Regions from separate parts of the Isoalcanivorax pacificus W11-5 genome, predicted to be linked through region 1. Evidence: predicted binding sites of a transcription regulator. Region 1 holds the regulator's gene; each other region holds the start of a gene.
What was found. The regulator PhoB, encoded in region 1, activates phosphate uptake and scavenging genes when phosphate is short. The targets are predictions, from matches to a motif close to TGTCATANNNNTGTCANA.
Positions count from the first base shown of each region.

Region 2: the regulator PhoB is predicted to act here: its motif matches at 1,728-1,745, upstream of S7S_RS07525 (ATP-NAD kinase family protein).
Region 3: the regulator PhoB is predicted to act here: its motif matches at 1,452-1,469, upstream of S7S_RS08825 (prolipoprotein diacylglyceryl transferase family protein).
Region 4: the regulator PhoB is predicted to act here: its motif matches at 2,426-2,443, upstream of S7S_RS10120 (glycerophosphodiester phosphodiesterase).

Region 1 covers NZ_CP004387.1:3,954,257-3,958,449, reverse strand. Annotated here, with positions in the region: gene phoR (phosphate regulon sensor histidine kinase PhoR) at 1-1,242, opposite strand, end outside; gene phoB (phosphate regulon transcriptional regulator PhoB) at 1,336-2,040, opposite strand; gene ubiA (4-hydroxybenzoate octaprenyltransferase) at 2,237-3,115, opposite strand; gene S7S_RS17800 (chorismate--pyruvate lyase family protein) at 3,171-3,749, opposite strand; gene rd (rubredoxin) at 3,985-4,149, shown strand.
Region 2 covers NZ_CP004387.1:1,667,707-1,671,899, forward strand. Annotated here, with positions in the region: gene S7S_RS07515 (4-phosphoerythronate dehydrogenase) at 278-1,459, shown strand; gene S7S_RS07520 (PA1571 family protein) at 1,428-1,613, opposite strand; gene S7S_RS07525 (ATP-NAD kinase family protein) at 1,819-2,958, shown strand; gene htpX (protease HtpX) at 3,009-3,902, opposite strand; gene S7S_RS07535 (site-specific recombinase) at 4,136-4,193, shown strand, end outside.
Region 3 covers NZ_CP004387.1:1,962,477-1,966,669, reverse strand. Annotated here, with positions in the region: gene S7S_RS08835 (GMC oxidoreductase) at 1-331, opposite strand, end outside; gene S7S_RS08830 (ketopantoate reductase family protein) at 515-1,423, shown strand; gene S7S_RS08825 (prolipoprotein diacylglyceryl transferase family protein) at 1,543-2,667, shown strand; gene nirD (nitrite reductase small subunit NirD) at 2,679-3,044, opposite strand; gene S7S_RS08815 (alginate export family protein) at 3,172-4,193, opposite strand, start outside.
Region 4 covers NZ_CP004387.1:2,230,027-2,234,219, forward strand. Annotated here, with positions in the region: gene S7S_RS10115 (LysR family transcriptional regulator) at 445-1,335, shown strand; gene S7S_RS10120 (glycerophosphodiester phosphodiesterase) at 2,466-3,248, shown strand; gene S7S_RS10125 (patatin-like phospholipase family protein) at 3,258-4,193, opposite strand, start outside.

The DNA of each region.
Region 1 (4,193 bases):
GCCCGGCTGGCTCTGGATTTCCAGCCGCGCGTTGTGGCGGATCAGTACGTGCTTGACGATCGCCAGGCCCAGGCCGGTGCCGCCGGTCTGGGTGACGCGGCTGGAGTCCGGGCGGTAGAAGCGTTCGGTCAGGCGCGGGATATGGCGCGGGTCGATGCCGACGCCGTTGTCATGCACGCTCAGGTGGCCGCCCCGGTCATCTTCCCACCAGCGGATTTCGATGCGACCGTTTTGCGGGGTGTACTTCACCGCGTTGGTGATCAGGTTGCCGAACGCACTTTGCAGCTCTGCCGGGTCGCCGAACACAGTGGCGCTCGGGTCCACTTCCAGGTGCAACTCGTGGTTTTTTTCCGGGTCGGTGGCCTGGCCATCCTGGCGCAGGCGGCGCAGCATCGGCGCAATCTGCACGCGCTGGTTGTGCTTGTCGGCCTCGGTGCCTTCCAGGCGCGCGAGCAGCAGCAGATCGTTGATCAGGGCCTCCATGCGCTGGCTCTGCTGGTTCATCTGCAGCAGTGCGCGGTGCACGCGTTTCTGCTCTGGCGGCATGGTATCGATCAGGGTTTCCAGGTAGCCCTTGAGCACGGTCAGCGGTGTTTTCAGCTCGTGGCTGACGTTGGCGACGAAGTCCTTGCGCATCTGTTCCAGGTTGTGCAGCCGTGTCACATCGCGCACCAGCACCAGCCATTCGCCGGCACCGAAGCGGGTGATGGTGTATTCCAGCTGCACGTTGTCATCCAGCGGCGATGGCAGATCGATGGGCTGTTCGAAATTGCCGGCCTGCAGATAGGTGACAAAGCGCGGGTCGCGGACCAGGTTGGTGAACGTCTGGCGGCGGTCCTGCGGGGCGCGGAAACCGAGCAGGCGTTCGGCGGCCAGGTTCCAGTATTCCAGCCGGCCGCGTTTGTCGACCACGACCACCGCGTCGCGCAATGCGGTAACGGAGCTTTCCGCGCGGCTGATCAATTGCTGCAGGTCATCGCGTGCTGCGTATTCCTTGCGCAGCATGCGGTAGATGGCGTCGAACAGTTCGCCCCAGGCGCCGGTGCCCTCCGGGGGTTCCCAGTCGTCGGGGTAACGCATGATCCAGCGATGGAAACGCACCAGCTGGCCGAAGGAATAACCGATGTAGGCAATCGGCAACAGCGCCGCCGGCCACAGGGTGCCAAGATACCAGGACAGCGCAAAGCCGATCACCAGCAGCAGGGCGATACGGCGCAGTTCGGTGTTCGCAGTAAAATTCAAGCCGGTTTCTCCACCATCGGCACGCGCTACGTTGTCCGGTGACCCAGGCAGGTCATCCGGTCAGCGCAGTGTACCCTGCCGCCACGGCGTGCGTCAGGCGACGCGCGGGGTCTTGATGGAGAAGCGGTACCCGGTGCCGCGCACGGTCTGGATGAACCGGTCGAAATCATACGGCGACAGGGCCTTGCGCAGGCGGCGGATGTGGACGTCGATGGTGCGGTCTTCCACGTACACGTTGGCACCCCACACCTGGTCCAGCAGCTGCGTGCGGGAGTAGGCGCGTTCCTGGTGGCTCATGAAGAATTCCAGCAGGCGGTATTCGGTCGGGCCCATGTCCACCGGGTCGCCGTTGGCGGTGATGCGGTGGCTGACCGGGTCCAGGCACAGGCCTTCCACTTCGATGGCTTTCTCGGCGCCACCGGCAGACGTGCGGCGCAGCACGGCCTTGATGCGCGAGATCAGTTCGCGGGTGGAAAACGGCTTGGTGATGTAGTCATCCGCGCCGACGTCCAGGCCCTGGATCTTGTTGTCCTCTTCGCTCTTGGCGGTGAGCATGATGATCGGAATTTCCGAGGTGCCCTCGTCGCGCTTGAGGCGGCGGGCCAGTTCGATGCCGCTCACCGAGGGCAGCATCCAGTCGAGCAGCACCAGCTCCGGGCGTGCATCGACAATGATCTCGTGAGCCTGCTGGGCGTTTTCCGCTTCCAGCACTTCAAAGTCGGCCAGCTCCAGCGCCACCGCGACCATCTCGCGGATCGCCGGCTCGTCGTCAACAATCAGGATCTTGTGTTTGCTCATGGCGGTCAGTTTTTTCGCTAATGGTTTAGGGTGCCCATTAGATGGCCGTTTAGTGACAAGAATATGACACCGCCACCGCTGTCAACAGCAGGCCGACGGCCCCGCCAGCGTGAAACCCCGCAAATGGCGTGGTTTGGGAGATATGAGCGGCCGCAGTGTAAAAATTTTTACATTTCTGTCGGCCGGTCACGGTGATTCAGCGCAGCAGGTATTGCAGCCACAGGCCCGCGAAGATAGCCAGGCCCACCCACTGGTTATTGAGGAAGGCGCGGAAGCAGGCCGCCGGTTCGCGGTCACGGATCAGCCACTGCTGGTAGACGAACAGCACAGCGGCGACGGCCAGCCCCAGGTGCCAGGGCCAGCCGAAATCCAGGCCGCGGCCGAGCAGCCACAGTGGCCACAGTGTCAGGGCCTGCAGCACACCGATGATCAGCCGGTCGGCGTCACCGAACAGAATGGCGGTGCTCTTGATGCCGATCTTGAGGTCGTCCTCGCGGTCGCACATGGCGTACTGGGTGTCGTAGGCCACGGTCCACACCACCTTGGCGGTGAAGATCAGCCAGGCCGCCGCCGGCAGGCTGCCCGTCTCGGCCGCAAACGCCATCGGGATGGCCCAGCCAAAGGCGGCGCCGAGAAACAGTTGCGGCAGGAAGGTGAAGCGCTTCATGAAGGGGTACAGGATCGCCAGCCCGGCGCCGCCAAAAGAAAGATAGAAGGTGAAGCGGTTCAGCGGGATCAACAGCAACAGCGCCAGCACCAGCAGGCCGGCGAACAGCAGCAGCGCCTGTTTCGCGCTCAGGGCGCCGGTGGCCAGTGGCCGCTCGCGGGTGCGGGCCACGCTGCCGTCGAAATCACGGTCGGCAAAGTCGTTGATCACACAGCCGGCGGCGCGCATCACCCAGACGCCGGCAATAAACACCAGGATCACGGTCAGGCTCGGCGTGCCGTCGCCGGCCACCCAGACCGCCCAGAGCGTGGGCCAGAGCAGCAGCAAGGCGCCGATCGGGCGATCCAGGCGCATCAGCTGAATCCAGGGCCAGAGAGCGGGGTAGCGGGTCTGTATCGCAGCAAGCATCAGCGGTCTGCCTTGTCCGTGAAAGGCGTCATCATAGCGCCGATGGACACGGGCTTCAGCGCCGGTGATGGGAGGGCATGCCACCGGCGACGTCTGGCCGTGCCCACAGCGCCGGCAGGAAGAATTCCGCCACCAGACAGGGCTGGCCACGTTTCTCGAACAGCGACTCGCGCCCCCAGACCGGACCGTGTAGGCCGGGCACCGGCAGGCGGGCGCCATCGAGGCAGGTGACCCAGACGGCGCGCCGCGTGGCCTGCGGCGGCTTGAACAGCTCCAGGCCCAGTGAGCGGCGGGCCATATGACCGAGCACCCGGTTGGCGCCGCGCAGCGAGCGCAGTGGCAGCATGCTGCGCGCAAAGACCACCGGTTCGCCATCGAGCGTCAGCAACACTTCACGCAGTAGCGCATGCTGGCGCGGGCGCTGGCCGGCCAGGCGCAGTTCGGTGGCGGTGGGCCGGGTAATCAGTTGGCGCAGCGGCTGCACGGCGAAGCGGCCATGCTGGCGCAGGCGGCGGGTCAGGGAGCCGCTGTCGGCGATCCAGTCACCGATCACCGGGGGCAGGGGCTGGCGTCCAAGGGGTTGCCAGTGGCACTGTGCAGGCAGGATGGGACTGGGGTAAAACGGCTGCTTCACGGAAGAGGCTCCGGCCGGCTGGAGGATGCCGCGCGCACTATGCGCCAGGGTCCCGGTCTTGGCAAGAAACCGGCGGCGCATCAGGGTGGGTCATATGTTGCCAGAGGCGAATGGCATTGTGGCCCCGATGTCATTGATTTTTCATATGGGCGCCGCTAGTTTAGGCGCCTTCGCGGGTCACCCGGCTGCCTTCGCCGGCCGGTGACTTAGCCCCGGATAAGCGTGAGGAAAGATCATGAGAAAGTGGGAATGCGTAGTGTGCGGCTTCATTTATGACGAAGCCGAGGGCCTGCCGGACGAAGGCATTGCGCCGGGCACCGCCTGGGACGACGTACCGGATGATTGGGTTTGCCCGGATTGCGGCGTTTCCAAAGATGATTTCGAAATGGTGGAAATCTGATCCATCCCACCTGCGGGGCGCGACGCGCCCCGGACCGCCTGCCC
Region 2 (4,193 bases), 1.9 Mb from region 1:
ATGGCCTGAGGCTGTTTTTATGTATGTATCACTGGCCGCGAGAGACGACCTATTTCCTGATATCTGAGCCACGTCGCAGTCTCCACCCCGATTGCGTCGCGGAAGCCTCTTTGTAACTGAGAAGAAAGACTTAAATCAAGTCCGGTGGGTGCAGGCTTTTCTTCCGGTGGCGGGCGTTGCGGCCAACATCGGGGCTTGCTATCGCCGGATCATGCCGAAGCGGTGTCTTTTTTGCCGGGGGCGGTATCATGGCCGGCGCTGCCGCCGGAGGAATATTGTGACGAACGTGCCGACCATCATTGCTGATGAAAACATGCCTGCGCTGGAACTGTTCAGCGGGTTGGGCGAGGTGCGCACCGTGCCCGGCCGGCCGCTGCCGCGTGCTGCACTGACCGGGGCACAGGTGCTGCTGGTGCGCTCGGTGACGCGGGTGGACGAAGCGCTGCTGGCCGGCACGTCGGTGCGGTTTGTCGGCTCGGCCACGATTGGCACCGATCATGTGGACCTGGATTATCTGGCGCGGGCCGGCATCCGCTTTGCCCACGCGCCGGGCTGCAATGCGATGGCGGTGGCGGAATATGTGTTGCAGGCGGTACTGGCCTGGGCGCTGGACAATGGCCGCGCACTGCAGCGTTTGCGCGTCGGCCTCGTCGGGCTGGGCAATGTGGGGCGCAGTGTGGCCGGCCTGCTGGAGGCAGTGGGCTGTACGGTGGTGGCCAGCGACCCGCCGCAGGTGGAGGCCGGCGCGCAGACGGCGGTGCCGCTCGGGACACTTGAACAGGTGCTGGCCTGCGATGTGATCAGCCTGCATGTGCCATTGACCACCGCCGGCCCGCACCCGACACACCATCTGCTGGATGCCGCCCGGCTGGCAGCGCTGACCCCCGCGCAATTGCTGATCAACACCTGCCGGGGGCCAGTGATCGATAACCGGGCCCTGCTGGCGCGGCTTGAAGCCGGGCAGGGGCCGGTGACGGTGCTGGATGTGTGGGAGCAGGAGCCGCAGGTGCCGCCGGCGCTGCTGGCTGCGGTGTGGCGTGGTTCGCCGCATATCGCCGGCTACAGTGTCGAGGGCAAGGTGCGGGGGACCTGGATGTTGTACCGGGCGCTCGGCCAGTGGCTGGGTGTGGATGCCTCACGTGCGATGCCGCAACAGGCGCCCGTCCGGACGTGGGAAGCGCCGGTGGCATCCATGGCGGACCTGCTGGCGCTGTTGCGCACGGCCTACCGGCCGGAAGAGGACCACCGGCTACTGCGCGAGGCCATGGGCCTGCCGCCGGAGGGTGGGTCTCGGGAAACGTGGGTGCCGCTGACGGATGTCACGCGGGGCACGAATTTCGATCAGTTAAGAAAGACGTACCGGGTACGTCATGAAACAGCGGGTCTGCGGGTCACCGGCGCGGTGGCACCGGTGTGGCAGACCGTGCTCAGCCGGCTTGGCGTTGTTGTGTCGCAGTAGCCGGGTAGTGCCAGGCGCGCTCCAGATGCGCACAAGCCTGCTGTACCATATCTTCCGTGATCGGGATTTCGCGTCCCTGTGCATCGATCAGGGCGGCACCATTGAAATCCTTTTCCCAATCTGGTGTGGCCTGGGTGTCGGTTTTCCGGTTCATGGTTCACCTGCCTTGATGGTTGCGTGTCAAAATGATCGGCCAGGTCAGCGACCGATACAGCCTCTACGCTACCGCGTCCGCTGCCTGCCAGCCAAGGTAAGTATTGTTTCCGGATATGACTCTTTCATGAAAAAAACACTGCATTTCGTAGCTCTCTTATGCAAAAAACAGCGGCTTTGCCGGTAGCGGCCGAGGAGGCAGGGTGATGTCAGAACAGGTACCCCGGCCACTGTGCATCGGGCTGCTGGTCAACCCGCTCGCAGGTCTGGGCGGCGCTGTGGCACTCAAGGGCAGTGATGGCGCGGACACCGTGGCCGAGGCGCTGTCCCGGGGTGCCGTGCCACAGGCCGGGCCGCGTGCGGTGCGGGCGCTGGCGGCACTGCGCGACAGTGGCGTGCCGGTACGGCTGCTGACCTGGGGTGGCGAGATGGGCGAGCGCTGGGCGGCGGAGGCAGGGGTGCCGGCGCAGGTGCTGGGCCAGCCGTCCTCACCGAGCACCCCGCCGGACACCCGGGAGGCGGTCCGGACACTGGCGGCGGAGGGCATCGACGTGCTGCTGTTCGCCGGCGGGGACGGCACGGCCCGCGATGTGTACGACACGCTTGGCACCGGGCTGCCGGTGCTGGGGATCCCGGCCGGCTGCAAGATGCACTCCGGCGTCTATGCCGTGAACCCGGAGGCGGCCGGCAGCCTGCTCGGAGCGCTGGTGCGCGGCGAGCTGGTGGGGCTGACCGACGGCGAAGTGCGGGATATTGATGAGCAGGCGTTCCGCGATGGCATCGTCAGGGCACGTTACTACGGCACACTGCGGGTGCCGGACAACAGCCGTCTGCTGCAGCAGGTGAAATGCGGCGGGCGTGAAACCGAGGATATGCAGGTCACGGAACTGGCGGCCTGGATGGCCGGGCAGCTTGAACCGGATACCTGGTATCTGATGGGCTCCGGCTCCACGGTGGCCGAGGTGATGACACAACTTGGCCTGCCGAATACGCTGCTGGGCGTGGATGTGGTCAGAAACGGCGAGCGAGTGGCGGCGGATGTGACGGCGACGGAGATTCTGGCGTTGATTGGCGATGCGCCGGCACGTGCGGTGATCACCGTGATCGGCGGCCAGGGGCATCTGTTCGGGCGCGGCAACCAGCAGTTCAGCCCGGCGGTGATCCGCCGGCTCGGACGTGACCATTTCCATGTTCTTGCCACGCGACTCAAGCTGGCGTCGTTGCGGGGGCGGCCGTTACAGGTGGATACCGGCGATGCTGCGCTGGATCGGGCACTGGCCGGCTGGATGCCCGTGGTCAGCGGTTATGAGGATCAGGTGTTGTACCCGGTCGGGGCCGAGCCCTGAGCGGAGAATGAAAAGGGCGCCAGCGGCGCCCTTTCCCCTTTTCATATGCATCAACCGTGCCGCTGCTCGCGCAGCGCGGCGATACGGTCGTCCAGCGGCGGGTGCGAATGGAACAGGGATTTCAGCCCCTGGCGCAGGCCCATGTTGATGCCGAACGCGGTCAGTGATTCCGGCATCTGGTCCGGCACGCCGCTCTCCGCTTTCAGGTGTTCCAGCGCGGAGATCATGCTCTGGCGATTGGCCAGTTGCGCGCCGGCCGCGTCGGCCCGGTATTCGCGGAAGCGCGAGAACCACATGACGATGGCGGTGGCCAGGAAGCCGAGCAGGATCTGCGCGACGATGGACACGATGTAGTAGCCCGGCCCGTAGCCGCGCTCGGTCTTGAACACCACCCGGTCGACCACATGGCCGATCACCCGCGAGAAGAAGATCACGAAGGTGTTCACCACGCCCTGGACCAGTGTCAGGGTGACCATGTCGCCATTGGCGACGTGGCCGATCTCGTGCGCCAGCACGGCACGGATTTCGTCGCGGCTGAAACGCTGCAGCATGCCTTCGGACACCGCGACCAGTGAGGCATTGCGGTTCCAGCCCGTGGCAAAGGCGTTGGATTGCTGGGCCGGGAAGATACCCACCTCCGGCATGCCGATGCCGGCCTTGGTGGACAGCTCGCGTACGGTGGTCACCAGCCACTGTTCGGCCTGGGTGCGGGGCTGGTCGATGACCTGGACGCGGGCCGCACGTTTCGCCATCCACTTGGACATGAACAGGGAAATCAGCGAGCCGGCGAAGCCGAACACGGCACTGAAGATCAGCAGGGCCTGCAGATCCAGGTCGACGCCGTTCTGCGCCAGAATCGAATTCACGCCAAGCAGGCTGAGAACGACGCTGGCCACCGCCAGCACGGCGATGTTGGTGAGCAGGAACAGGGCTATGCGCATCATGTGCTGAGACTCTCCAAGATAGTCACGGGGCAGGGCGGATGGGGTCGCCACCCGCGCCGGGGAATTCTGACAGTGATTTTGTGGTCTTGTGCCCCGAATTCAAGCGGATGCGGCTTTTTTTTGTTGCCAGCGGTGACCGGTGCCGGCACGACGCAACCGCCCGGATACCGTATGATCCTCGCTGGCGGCGGGCGCCGCCGCCGTGCCGGACTACTGCGAAAAGGAAGCCCTGCGTGTCCCTGGACAAAATGCTGGCCGAACTGGCCAATCCGGAAACCAGTGCCGTGAAGT
Region 3 (4,193 bases), 2.0 Mb from region 1:
CGTGCGAGATCGCCGCCGGCCAGCCCTGCTGGAAACGCTCCGGCGGCGCCTCGACACTGATATTGGCATAGATCAAAGATCCGCCACCGACCGCCGCCCCCACCGCCACGCTCATATCGCCGAAATAGCGGAAATCAATCCAGCCGTTCTGCTTTTCCGGTTCGTCTTCATCCCACAGCCAGTGCCGGCCACTGACACTGGGATAATCCGACGGTGCCCAGCGTCGTCCGCGCTCCAGCACCACCACCTTCGCCCCCTTCTCGGCCAGCCGCAGCGCCATCACGGCACCGCCAAAACCGCTGCCGATCACCAGCGTATCCACCCGTTCCATGCTGTCTTCCTTCCCCTGACGACGTGCACAGTTTACGCACGCCTGTTTACGGCTTATCCGCCAACCCCACCCTGAAAGCACCACTCGGCAGAGAATGCTGGCGCTGTCACAAAAGCTACAACACTATACCGGGAAAAATAATAACCCGGGGGCGTCCCGCACCGGCCATCGAGAACGCATGCTATGCGGCCACGTCATATCCTGATTGCCGGCCAGGGCGCCACCGCCACCGTGTTCGCCACCCATTTGCAACGGGCCGGCGTGCAGCCAGTGCTGCTGCGCCGTCCCGGCAGCCCGCCACATGCACACGCCCTGCACCGCCTGCGCCGGCGTCACGCGCCAGAGAGCGTGACAGTGCACCTGCCCAGCGTGACCCACCTGAAAGAACTGCCCCGGCGCCCGGACCAGTTCTGGCTTTGCCTGCCCTCGCAGGCATTGCTGGATGGCTGGCTCGGCGAACAGCTGCAGGCGCTGGGCAACGCCACCCAGGTAGTGAGCTGGACCCCGGACGTGCGTGATCGCACGCGCCTGCGCCAGTACTACGCAGGCCCGATTCTGCAGGGCATGGTGACCTTTTCTGCATTCCGTACGCCACAGCCCTTTACCGACCTGCCCGCCGGCACCGCCTGGTACCTGCCGGCCACCGGCGCGGTGGTGCAGCGTTGTCCGGCCGGGCGCGACCTGGCCCGGCTGTTGCGCGCCGGTGGCCTGCCGGCACTGACCAGCCGCGACCTGCCCTGGCTCGCCGCGCGTGTGAACGCCTTGCTGACTCCATCGGCGGCGGCGCTGGAGCACTGCGACTGGTCGTTGCAGGCGCTGCGGCGATCCGCACAACTTGGTCTGGCGGCACGCGGTGCCGATGAAGCCCTGCGTATCAGTGCGCATTATCTGGATCACGGCGTTGGCCGCCCGCTGCCCCGTGGCCTGTTGCTGCATGCGCTGACCCGGCTGCTGCCGGTGTTCAGCCCGATGCCGCTGGCGCCGTTTCTCGCCCAGCATTTTCGCAAACTGGCGCCACAGACACGACTGATGCTGGATTCATGGATCGAACTCGGTCATCGCCATGCCCAGCCGTGCCAGGCGCTACAGTAACTACGCCAGCAACTGCCCGGCTGACGCCTGTCATAAACACTTCACCGGCCTGTCACCAAAGCGACGGCGGCAGCGGCGACGCTCTGCGCAGCATCACACGGCTTTGACGGAGGTGACTCATGACGCAGACCGCACTGGCCGATCTGTTCCTGCTCTGTATCGGCGCCGCATTCGCCCTGCTTTACCAATGGCTGTTTCGCATCCTGCCCCGCGCGCGCTGGCAGTTTATCGCGGTGCTGCCGCTGGGCCGCGACGCGCAGGGCCACTGGCGTGGCCGCAACCTGACCTTTTACGGTTTCTTTACCGCCTGTGCCGGCGCCATCGCGGTGGCGACCTTCATCCTGCTGACCTCGGCGGTGGGCGCCGACCTCGGCCTGACCCTGTTGCTCACCGTGGTGGTGCTCGCGCTGTGCCTGCCGGCCGCAAAGCTGATCGCCGTGGTGGTGGAAAAAAACCGCCACGGTTTCACCGTCGGTGGCGCCAGCTTCGTCGGCATCATCGTGGCGCCGATCCTGCTCTGGTGGCTGGATACACGCGCCCAGGCATGGTTTGGCACCTCGTTGCCGGTGTTGCCGATGCTGGCCGCCATGGCCATTGCCTACGTGATCGGCGAAGGCGTCGGGCGGCTGGCCTGCATCAGTTTCGGTTGCTGTTACGGCAAGGCGGTGGATGAAAGCCCTGCCACACTGCGCGCACTGGCACAGCGCTACGCCCAGGTGTTTGAAGGGGAAACCAAGAAAATCGCCTTTGCCGGCGGCATGGAAGGCCGTGCCGTGATCCCGATCCAGGCGATCACCTGCTCGCTGTACACCCTGCTCGCCATTGCCTGCGCAATACTGTTTTTCCATCAGCAGTTTGAACTGGCGTTCGGCATTGCGCTGGTGGGCAGCCAGCTCTGGCGGCTGTATTCGGAAACACTCCGCGCCGATTATCGCGGCGGCAGCAAACAGATCTCTGCCTACCAGGTGATGGCCCTGATTGCCTGTGGCTGGGGCATCGGCATTACCCTCGCGCTGCCGATGCATACCGGCATGGCTGCAGACCTCGGCGCTGGACTCGCCGGCCTGTGGCATCCCGGCGTGCTGATCGCGCTGCAGGGTATCTGGGCGGTGATGTTCGTGTTCAGCGGCAGCAGCACCATCACCACCAGCACGCTGCGCTTTGGCCTGGCACCGGACTGGCGCTGCCAGGCCGGCTGTGAGCATCCGCCGGCCTCGCAGCCGCTGGCGCCACCGCGCTATTGAGCCACCGGCTATCAGGCTGCGCGGGCGTGCCGCGACACCAGCAGCCGCCCGTCGCGGACGGTGACCGGCCAGGTTGATAACGCCTGCGTCATGTCCTCCAGGCAGATGCCGGTGCGCAGGCAGAAATGCCGGTCGCTGCCCGGCACCGCCACCACCAGCTTGCCGCGAATTTCGCCAACGCGACCTTGCCAGAGCACATTGCGCTGGGAAAACGGGTCACGGTTGCTGACCGCAAAAAAGCCATCCACGGTGTGAAAGACCGCCACCGGCTGGCCGTTCACCTGCACGGCAATACCGCCATCGAGCACGATATCGGTCACGCTACAGATGTCCTGCCAGCCACTGATCACATCGGACGTCATGTCGTTGTCGCGCATCCCTGTCCTCCCGTCAGTTTTCCTGCGGCCGTCATTGGCCAGCATGACCTGAAGCACTGCAAATGCTGCGCCACATTCAGCGACGGCTGCCGACGAATTTACAAAGCCATGACGCCGTACGCAGCGATCAGAAATTCAGCGTGGCCTGCAGCCATAATTTGCGCGTATCGACGGAAAATTCACGCGCCTGGTAGTCAGCCGCCTTCACCAGCAGATGCAGCCAGTCACGCGCCTGCCAGCCGGCGGACAGATTCCACTCGCGGCCATACGCCGCGTCGCCCGTGGCCGCCTCAAAGCGGTGCGCGCCGAGCGTCCACTGCACCGCCCCGGTGGGCACTGCAACGCGCACATACTGATCCACCAGGCCCGCCGGTGGCGTCGTCAGGAACACATCGGTGAAGCCCTGAAACGCGTGCAAGGTCGCCAGCGGGGTCTGCAACGCCACACCGGCATCCCGGTCGGCGCCCAGCCGCTCCTGGCCAAGCGTCAACAGATAGCCGCGCCAGCCGGCACCCGCTTCCAGCAGCAGGTAATCGGCGCGGTAGCGTTGCGGGTTGTCGTCGTGATCGCGCTGGCGCGCCGCCTCCGCTGTCAGCGGAAAACGCCAGTCGCCCGACACCGGGGAGGCCTGCGCCCGCAGGCCGGCGGTCAGGCTCGACAGCGCCGGTGCATTGTCGAAGGCCAGCGCATAACCATAGCCGACCAGCGTCACCGGCCCGGCCAGCAGGCGCGCATTCAGCAGATGGCTGTTGCTGTCGAGTACGGCAGGTGGCGCGCCCTCTTCCGGGCCGAACACGCGCCGGATGTGCCCCAGCCAGGCGTAGTGCCAGGTGAGTGCCGCCGGCATCCGGTAACGCAGGCTCACCGCATCGAATGTCTGTTCGTTCTGGCGCCAGCCCACCGCGCCGACAAAGCGCTGGTTATCCAGTTGCAGCCGCTGCCGCCCGAGCGTCAGCGCCAGCTGTTCATCCGGTTGCCAATGCAACGCAAACTGGTTGAGATCAGCGCCCTTCGGATCAGCCACCGTCGGGAAGGTACTCTGGCCGTTGCGGGTGCTGTTGAAACGGTCATCGAACAGCCAGGCAACCTGATCGAACTCCGCCTGCAAGCGCCAGCCTGCCCATTCGCCGGAGCGGTAGCCAAGCCGGG
Region 4 (4,193 bases), 1.7 Mb from region 1:
CGCAATCAGGCAACAGAAATCAGGCTGAGTTGTTTATGCAAATTATGGGAAAAGTAGCTTTTCCTTTATTTTGAAAACGGTTTCACACATACTCAGCGGCCCCTTTTACGTTCCAGATACGCCAAAAATATCTGTGCAAAAACAAGATGTAATGGCAATATGCCATGGTCCGATGGCAGTCTGCCTGCCTTGGCAAGACTGCCACGGACGGGTATTACTGACAGCCGGTCCGTGACGGCAGTACCTGTACCGCTATACAGTTGATGAATGCCTGTTTATATAATTACTCAAGGTAACAGCGTGTTCACCTCGCATCCCTGAACCTGATGTCAAAACAGAATAACGGACGTGCAGTCCGGTTCAGCGTAAAAACAGGTGAGTCAGTGAACAATTGAAAACACAGAATAAATAAAAGCTACATTTCAAAATAAGGGTCATGGTCGCATGAACTCAATTACAGACCTGAGCATATTTGTGGGCGTGGTCAAAGCGGGCACGATCTCCGGCGCGGGACGTCGCCTGGGACTGTCGCCGGCATCGATCAGCAAGCGCCTGGCCCGCCTCGAAGAAGAGATCGGGGTACGGCTGCTCAATCGCAGTTCGCGTGCGATGAGCCTGACCGAAGAAGGCAAGATCCTCTATCACAAGCTGCTGGTGATTCTGGACGATCTTGAAGAAGCCACCTCCTCCGTCTCGCGCGCCGGTGACAACGCCAAAGGCACATTGAAGGTCGCCTCCACCGTTGGCCTGGGCAAAAGCCGTATCGCTTCCCTGATCGCCGAATTTTCGCGCAACAATCCTGAGCTGGTGGTGCAGCTCTATCTCGGCGACAAGCAGATCGATTTCATCCGTGAAGGCTTTGATGTGGCCATCGCCATTGGCCAGCCCTCGGATTCCACCATGATCGCCAAGCGGCTGCTGAAGAATCGTTGCTTTGTCTGCGCGTCCCCAGAGTACCTGGAAGGCCGCTCGCCGATCCGCAAGCCGTCCGACCTGAAAAAGCACGAGTGTCTGATCCTGGATTCCTATGGCTCGTTTCGTGATCTCTGGCCACTGTGCGGCCCGAACCACCGGGAAATGGTGCGCGTCACGGGCAGCCTGATCACGGACAACAGCGAGACGCTGCGCAACTGGGTCCTGTCCGGCTACGGCATTGCCATCAAGAGCGAATGGGACGTCAAGAACGAACTGCGCACCGGCAAGCTGGTGACGTTGCTCGAGGGCTATACCGTACCCAACATGGATTTCTACATCATCTACGGCAGCCGCAAAAATCTCCCGGCCAAGACCCGCAACTTCGTCAAGTTCATCGAAGAACGTATTCATCAGGCCTGAGTGGCGTGGCCGCTGCCACGCAACACAGGCCGCTCTTTCCTCCGGGCCCCGCCCGACCTTCTGTGTATCTGCCACCCTTCGCCGGCCTCCCTGCAGGCTCACCCATCGCATCATGAGCTGTTATTGGCTAATGTGCCATCGGCGAATGACACATTAATGGAAAACAAAAACGGCGCATCTGTTTTCATCCGGCAACAGGGACCTCGTTCTCAACCTGGCAAAATGAAACAATTTCTCCCGTTTTATTTCATCGGTTGCCCATTGCTTTTATTCAATGAAACGCTAATCTTTTGGCATGAGACGAAAGACAGCTTTTCTTGAATTTCTGTTTTCATGTGTTCACTGATTGGCTAATCTAGCGCGCACTTGTTCACGGGACATGACAAGCCAAAACAAATTTGCGGTATGGTTTACTGCGCTACAACAATCGCGGAACGTCCGGTGACGCTAGCACACAACATCGGAAACCATGCCTGAAGAATGGCCCGGAGATGATCAAGAGGCAGCCCGCCCGACTTGCCTGTGAAGGCAAAAAAGCGGGAAAAAGCCGGATAGCGCGATAAATGGCGAGATAAATAGCCAGATAAAATGGTGCGCCATATTAGAAGCACATCCAGGATGCGGAACCCTGTTCCGGCAAATTCATCCCCATGATGTCTTCATGAAAGTGCGCTCTGAATATGAATGTGAATGCCCTGATGCGTTACCGATAACATCGCTGGTACATGGCGAACAATGGCAACATAACAGAAGCATTCAGCAGCAACGCACAAGAACACGATGAATTATTTGAGAATAAATAGCATTTACAAAATGGCCATTGTCGACCGGTCCAATACAAAGCGACCTAAAGGCTGGCATCCGGTGGCTGTTTTCACCGAATAGCTTTGCAACTTCTGCCTAAGCTGCTCTTTTCCTGATATTTGATGTTACATTGCATCAGACCCGCCCCCCGGCGGGCTTTTTTTTGGGAGCAGGAAAATGCGCCGTCTGGCGAAAAGGCCACCTCCTCTCCCTGAAACACCCGCCCCAACTCTCTTCTTCTCGTAGCTTGTAGCTTGTAACGCCGCCACGCGCCCTCTGGACGGAATGTCACACCCTCGTCATAGTAGCGCCTGACACTGTCCCTGATGACGATCCCTATGCCCTCTGTTACCTCTGCTGTCCCGGCCATGGTCGGCCACCGCGGCGCTCGCGGTGAGGCCCCTGAAAACACCCTGGCCGGCTTCCTGCTGGCCGTCGAGGCCGGCGTCAAGGCCATCGAACTTGATGTACGCATGTCTGCTGACGGTCAGTTGATCGTGCTGCATGATTCCCATGTGGACCGCACCACCTGGCACTCCGGCAAGGCACGGCAGTTTACCCAGTCGGAGCTGGGCCTGCTGGACGCGCGCCGCAACACGCCGGGCTGGCATAGCCCTGTGGGCATCCCGACGCTGGCCGAGGTGGTGGACCATTGCCCGGACTGGATGGGTTTCCAGTTCGAAGTAAAAGGTGGGGATGACCGACGCTATCAGAATCGCCTGGCCCACAATCTGCGGCGGCTGATCCACGAGCGGGGCATGCATGACCGGGTCGTGGTCACGTCCAGTGACACCGGCTTTTTGCGCATGATGGGCACCCAGGCGCCAGACGTGATGCGCGGCTACGTGTGCGAGTACCGCTACCTGCAACCGACCCGGCGCACTGCGGCGCTGGGTTGCCGCTGGCTGATCGCCCACTACAGCCTGGTCACCCCCCGGCTGATGGAGCGTGCGCGCCGGCGCGGCCTGCATGTCTCGGTGTGGACGGTGAACGATCTGAACGAAGCGGAACGCCTGGCCTCACTGGGCGTGGACAGCATCATCACGGATTTCCCGACCAGTTTCATGGCCCATTTCAGCAGCCGCGAAGCCCGGCGCGCCCGGCAATGAACCGCCGGATCAGGCCTGTTGTTCCTGCTTTGACAGCGCCAGAAAGGCACGAATCTCGGCCTCGCGGGCCGTGGCATCGCGGTAACCCAGCTCGATCAGCCGCCGGCAGAATCCTGGCTGGAACAGCAGGTAACTGACCGCCGCTGCGCCCGGCGACCGGGTGCCGCCGGACCCACGCAGCATGAAGCGCAGCGCGCGCGGCAGTTCGTGCAGGTGCGCAGCGGCGATCTCGTCAATCGGCTCCGACGGATAGATTTTCAGCACCTCCACCTGCTTCAGCCCGATGCCTTCGCGCTGGCGCACGGCTTCCGGAATCGCCGCCACAGTACCGTTGATGCGCTCAAGCCGCTCCACATCCCCTTCCAGCGTGTCCACGAACACACTGTTGAGTACATGGCCCAGCACCTGCGCCATCGAAGGATAGGCCTGTAACTGGCGCTGGTGCCCGGCCGAGGTATTGCCGGATACACCGATCACCAGCACCCGGGTTGCCCCGAGGTGCAGCGCCGGGCTGATCGGCGCCAGTTGCCGCACGGCGCCGTCACCGTAATAGTGGTCCTCGACTTTTTGTGCGGGAAACAGGATCGGGATCGCCGAGGACGCCAGCAGGTGCGGTAAGGCAATCCGGGTACGCTTGCCTTTGCGACGTGCGCGCGTCCATTCCTCCAGGTCATCCCGCCCCTGGAAGAAAGCGACCGACTCACCGTTGGCGTAGGACGACGCAGTGATCGACAGCGCGTCCAGTTCACCGCGCCGGATGGATTGCTCAATGCGCTGGAAATTGATCACCAGCGACAACAGCCGCTCCAGCGGCCGGCTGTCCAGCAACGCGCTGTTCACCGGTGTGGCGCCAGTCAGATAAGCCGGCAACGCCCAGCGCAATAATGATTTGACGAAGGACCAGACTTCCGTGCGGTAGACCTGCTCGGCGGTCAGATTGCTCCA